2 regions of the Exiguobacterium abrahamii genome follow, and region 1 is predicted to be linked to the other one. Evidence: predicted binding sites of a transcription regulator. Region 1 holds the regulator's gene; the other holds the start of a gene.

Region 1 (3,217 bases):
GCCGTTCCGAGTGCTTCGGCCATAACCGCAAGAATCGAACCCCAGATTTCGTTTGCATCATGCTCGACCCAGCCTGGTTGTGGGAAGTATTGCTTGAATTCCCGTTGTGCCGAGTTGACGATTTTCCCATCGTGATCGAAGATGATTGCACGTGAGCTTGTCGTACCTTGGTCGAGTGCTAGGATATACTTGTTTTCCATTTCGAAATCCCCCTTGAGCATTATGTGTTAGTGAGACGTGATCTTAGTAGATCAATTGATAGATGAATACGGCAATCGCTCCACCGATGATTGGACCAATGACAGGAATCCATGAATAGCCCCAGTCAGATGAACCTTTATTCGGAATCGGTAGGATAGCGTGCGCGATACGCGGTCCAAGGTCACGAGCCGGGTTGATGGCATACCCTGTTGTACCACCGAGCGATAGACCGATGACGACGACGAGTAAACCGACGATGAGTGGTTTTAAGCCGTCTCCGAACGTCGTTAAACCGAGTGCCAAGATACCGAAGACAAGAACGAATGTCCCGATGATCTCAGAAATCAAGTTCGACGGCGTATGACGAATCGCTGGACCTGTTGCGAACACACCGAGTTTTGCAGCTTGATCATCAGTCGCTTCAAAATGTTTCATGTAATGAAGCCAAACGAGAATGGCGCCGATGAAAGCTCCGACAAGTTGTCCGGCAATGTAGATCGGAACGTCTGCCCACGGTAGGTCAGAGTTCAAAGCAAGTGCAATCGTCAATGCGGGGTTCAAGTGTGCTCCACTTTCAGCAGCGACGAATGCTGCTGTCATGACGGCAAGACCCCAAGCGAACGTGATGACGATCCATCCGCTGTTTTCCGATTTCGTCTTTTTCAAGACGACACCGGCGACGACTCCATCCCCGAGCAGGATGAGGATCATCGTACCAATCATTTCTAGTACAAAGTTATTCATGCAAAAACCCTCCCTTTGGATTAAAGCAGATAATGGCCTTTCTACTTTAAATTACTCCGAATTGAGAACGTTTTCAATACATATAATTGAAATATAGGAATGGAAATTTTTTATTTTGATGTTTAAAGATACGAAAAAGTGGATAAGAAAACACCTCATTCTGCTTGCAAGCAAGCAAAAGAGGTGTTACCGACGACGTTTTTTTCTTTTTTTAGGTCGAAACCAACTGCTGGAATAATCTAGTAGGATATGAATCGTACTCGCCACCATGATCCCGACGACGAATGCAGGCAGGGAAGCGAACCACGAATCAATCGTAGCAGAATCAAGAACCTGAAAATATAGACTTAAAAATAGTAGCGGAATCAGAATCGCCGCACTATAAAGAAGCCGAATGATGTCTCCGATGATCAGTCCATGCGACCAAATCGATCGGTGAGGCATGATCTTGACATAAGGCATCCACAAGACTCGAAATGGTCCAAAGCGATAATACGGTTCTGACTTTAAATCGAGGTCGGGTGACAACCAAAGGGTACCAACAGCGATACCGATGGCGGTTGGTAACCAATCGGTTTGTTGCGTTGCGACCGAATACGCAACGTAACCCGTCAGTGCGACGGTATTGACGGTATCATGAACATTTCCTGAAGGCATGAAAAAAGACCAGTCGTAACTGGTCCCTCCGTCAATGAATCGTCCGATACACGCCGATTACCTTACCAAGAATGGAGACATTATCGAAATACATCGGATCCATCGAGTCATTTTCTGGTTGTAGACGTACCTGTTGATCTTCTAAGAAGAACCGTTTCACCGTCGCTTCGCTATCTTCGGTCATAGCTACGACGATTTCTCCGTTTTCTGCTGTGTTTTGTTGGCGCACGATGACACGATCGCCGTCAAGAATACCTGCGTTAATCATCGATTCACCATCGATCGTCAACATGAAGACCGTCTCGTTTCCTACATAATGTGCAGGGAGTGGGAACTGTTCTTCGATGTTTTCAATCGCTGTAATCGGAAGACCCGCTGTGACTTTCCCGATGACGGGAACATGGACGATGGCTTCCGTGATTTCTTCAGGCTTATCAAGCAATATCTCAATCGCACGTGGTTTCGTCGGGTCACGGCGAATCATTCCCCGTTTCTCGAGTCGATCCAAATGACCGTGTACCGTCGAGCTAGACGCGAGTCCGACTGCTTCTCCGATTTCACGAACTGATGGTGGATACCCCTTCAGTTTCACTTCAGAGACGATGTAGTCGAGAATCTCTTGTTGGCGCTTAGACATTTTCCGCATACGAATTGCCACCTCTTTCTGGATTGAAGTTTGAAATGTAAGAATATATGTTTCTAGATTCACTATAACATAGAACAAATGAGCGTACAAACAATTGTTCGACATTTTGTGTTGACCGAACACGGGTTCTGTGTTTATTATGAGTTATGCGAACAATTGTTCCGCGAACATTTATTCTAACTCATTCATTTCATATTTGGAGGGATTCATGATGATTCATACGATTCGTACTCATGCTTTTTCAATTCTCTTCTATGCATTAAGTATTGCCTTCGTGATCTTTTTACTCACACCACGCCCGGATGAAAAAGTGGCGCAACTGATGACTGCTTCCGTTACGGTCGATGAGAACGCTACAGTCGAACAAATTGCTGAAGTCTACAATGATGGTTCGATGTCAAATGAAGAATACGTCAACTGGTTGATTAAAAATAATGATGTCGAGACAAAACACGTCATTTCAAAAAGCAAAATCGTTGTACCAATCGCACAACAATGACAAAATGGAAAAGTTGTGAAAGAACGAACAGGGATGTGAGGTACGATGAAGGTCGTGATTTATTGTCGGGTGTCGACCGAAAAAGAAGCACAAGATAGTTCGATTGAACGCCAACGGATGGAACTTTCGAAGGTCGCGTCTCAAAAGGGTTTTGATGTCGTGGATGTCGTCTCTGAAAAAGAGAGTGGCTATGACGTCGATCGGGAAGGGATGCTGACGGTTCTTGATCATGTGACACGTGACGCGGTAGATGCGGTCCTCGTGACGGATGATACACGGATTGGTCGTGGGAATGCGAAAATCGCTATTTTGCACACGTTTAAGAAGCACGGTGTTCGGTTGATGACGCTTGATTCCGATGGAGAATACCAGCTTGCAGATGCAGAAGCGATGGTCCTTGAGATCGTCTCACTGGTGGAAGAATATCAACGGAAACTGCATAACGCAAAAATCGCGCGCGGCATGCGGCG
Region 2 (3,217 bases), 1.4 Mb from region 1:
GACGGTAGTGATTTGAAGTTGACGACGAACAAATGGCTGACGCCGGACGGCAACTGGATCCACAAAAAAGGGGTCGAACCGACAATCGAAGTCAAGCAACCAGCATACTTCAACGTCACGAAGATCCTGACTGATCAGAAGTCACTTGCAGTCGGTGACTACGGTAAATCGGTCGAAAACGCTCACCTGGTCCTTGAAGCAATCGGTTACGAGCCAAAAGGACAGGATGGGTATTTCGGTGACACGATGAAGCAAGCCGTCGAAGCTTTGCAAAAGGATGCGAAACTCGACGTCACTGGAAAAATCGATCAGCAGACAGCGGGTGAGATGGAGACGCGTCTCCTGAAGAAACTCGAGGACGACAAGAATGACGTCCAGCGGAAAAAAGCACTCGAGGTCGCTGCTCAATAATAAGGAATGGAAAGAGGTCTGAATGCGCGTGGAATTACTCGATGAAATTGGTTGGACCGCGATTAGTCTCATCGCCAGTCCGACCTTGTGGTTAGCACTCCTTGTCAGTTGGGTCATCGGCATCCGGCGTGTCAAACGGGAACGCGGATTGTTCCGCTCCCGAACACACGGTAAACGAAGCGATGTTCTTGAAACACTTTTACCTGGGTTACTGATTGGTCTCGTCTTATCCGTCGTCAGTGGTTGGCTCGGATTGACGCTGACGCCGCAATACGCTCTGTTGTTACTCGGACTCTCGAGCGTCCTGCTGTTGGTCGGGATCGTTCGCTTGAACGTACCGCTTTGGCCGATCGTCTTGCTTGGACTTGCCGGCTGGTTCCTAATGGATGCACGTCTTGATCCGGTTCGAGCGGTTGAGCCGAAAATGATTTTATTGCTTGCGACGTTAACGCTCGTCGCGGAATGTCTCCTCGTCTGGTGGCGCGGAAAGCGACGCCTGTCACCGTCACTCGTCGTTTCGAAGCGTGGTCGCTTCATCGGTGGGCTGTCAGCGAATAAACTTTGGCTATTGCCTTTGCTCGTCTTTGTTCCGGGTGACGTGCTTGAAGCCTGGTGGCCACGTTACAGCTTCCCAGAGCTCGTTCCGATCGTGCTTTGGTTACCGATCGGCTTCAGCTTCCTCTTTACGGGTAAGTTGCCGAAAGAATTGATGCGTCCGCTCGTTCAAGGACGTTTGATCACGAGTCTCGTCGCGATTCTATTGACGGTTCTTGCATACGTCACCGGGCAAGCTGAATGGCTGTACGGGATCGTCCTGTTGCTCGTCCTGCACATCCTATTGCATCAGCGGGTCAAACGCTTGAACCGGGCACAGACACCATTGTTCCTCAATGGAACGCGTGGTGCCGTCATACTCGGAACGCTACCTGATAAACCAGCTGCCGAGATGGGCTTGATTCCGGGTGAAGCGATCTATAAGGTCAATGGTGAGAAGGTCGATTCGGAAACATCGTTCTACGAAGCCATCCAAAAACACAAACCGTATCTGCGTCTTGAAGTCATGAACCATAACGGCGACATCCGGTTTGCGCAGCGTGCCTTCTATGAACAAGATCATCATGAACTTGGTATTCTGTTCGTCAACGAGCCGGTCCATGGTCGCACTAAAGTGCGGTCCTTGCATTAAATTAGTACATCCCTGTCACGGAACAGCCGTGACGGGGATTTTTTTGAGCAGAAAAATCGAGGATCAACACTCGAAGCAAAAAGAAACTTTTGCATTTTCGAAAAAAAGGGTAACTTCCTAAAAGGAGCACTTCATAATCGAATGTTTGTTCGTAAAGTGGTACAATAAAAATAGATTTTTTACGTGATGAGGGGGAAGCAAACGATGGATTTTGAACTCGTTTCACCATTTGAGCCAGGCGGTGATCAGCCGACGGCAATCGAAAAATTGGTGACTGGGCTAAAGCAAGGCGAACGACATCAGACGTTGCTTGGGGCGACCGGTACCGGGAAGACGTTCACGGTCTCGAACGTCATCAAGGAAATCAAGAAACCGACGCTCGTCCTTGCCCACAACAAAACACTAGCGGGACAACTCTACTCGGAGTTCAAGGAATTCTTCCCGAACAATGCGGTCGAGTACTTCGTTAGTTTTTATGATTATTACCAACCGGAAGCGTATGTTCCATCGACGGATACGTTCATTGAGAAGGACTCTTCGATCAACGATGAGATTGATAAACTACGCCACTCGGCGACGTCCGCCCTGTTCGAACGGGAGGACGTCTTGATCGTTGCTTCTGTCTCGTGTATCTATGGTCTCGGTAACCCGGAAGAGTACAACAACCACGTCTTGTCACTGCGTGTCGGCAATGAGATGGGGCGTAACGAGATGCTCCGTCGTCTAATCGACATCCAGTATGAGCGTAACGACATCGACTTCCAGCGCGGACGGTTCCGCGTCCGCGGAGACGTCGTCGAAATCTTCCCGGCGTCACGCGACGAACAGTGTGTCCGGGTCGAGTTCTTCGGTGACGAGATCGAACGGATCCGTGACATGGATCCGCTGACAGGTGAGATCGTCGCGGACCGTGAGCACATCTCGATCTTTCCGGCGTCCCACTTCGTGACGGGGGATACCCGTCTGCAGAAGGCGATCGCGAACATCGAGAAGGAACTGGAGGTCCAGCTTGCGAAGCTACGCGAAGACAATCAGTTGCTTGAAGCGCAACGGCTCGAACAACGGACGAACTACGATCTCGAGATGATGCGTGAGATGGGCTATTGTTCCGGAATCGAGAACTACTCGCGTCACTTGAACTTGATGCCGGAAGGGGCAACACCGTATACGTTGCTTGATTACTTCCCGAAGGACTTCTTACTCGTTGCCGATGAGTCGCACGTCACACTGCCGCAAATTCGCGGGATGTATAACGGAGACCAGGCGCGGAAACAAGTCCTCGTCGATCACGGTTTCCGTCTTCCGTCGGCAAAAGACAACCGTCCGTTACGGTTTGAGGAGTTTGAGGAAAAAGTCAGTCAGGCGATCTATATCTCGGCGACACCAGGACCGTATGAACTCGAACATTCGAAAGAGATGGTCGAGCAAATCATCCGTCCGACCGGTCTCGTCGATCCGACGATTGAGATTCATCCGATCACGGGACAAATCGATTACTTGATGGATAATATCCGTGACCGGGTCGCGAAGAACGAACGTGTTCTCGTGACGACACTGACGAAGAAGATGGCAGAAGATTTGACTGATTACTTGAAAGAGAATGGTGTCAAGGTCAACTAT

Evidence for each region. The regulator LexA, encoded in region 1, represses DNA repair genes until DNA is damaged. The targets are predictions, from matches to a motif close to CGAACATATGTTCG.
Region 2: a site for LexA is predicted at 1,736-1,749, ahead of uvrB (excinuclease ABC subunit UvrB). Genes of this name have one in related genera too.

The regions. Positions count from the first base shown of each region.
Region 1 covers NZ_JADOYC010000001.1:1,734,927-1,738,143, reverse strand. The annotation lists gene glpK (glycerol kinase GlpK) at 1-200, opposite strand, end outside; gene ITJ88_RS09025 (MIP/aquaporin family protein) at 244-945, opposite strand; gene ITJ88_RS09020 (metal-binding protein) at 1,132-1,602, opposite strand; gene lexA (transcriptional repressor LexA) at 1,634-2,248, opposite strand; gene yneA (cell division suppressor protein YneA) at 2,460-2,747, shown strand; gene ITJ88_RS09005 (YneB family resolvase-like protein) at 2,793-3,217, shown strand, end outside.
Region 2 covers NZ_JADOYC010000001.1:380,943-384,159, forward strand. The annotation lists gene ITJ88_RS01855 (S41 family peptidase) at 1-411, shown strand, start outside; gene ITJ88_RS01860 (PDZ domain-containing protein) at 434-1,597, shown strand; gene uvrB (excinuclease ABC subunit UvrB) at 1,802-3,217, shown strand, end outside.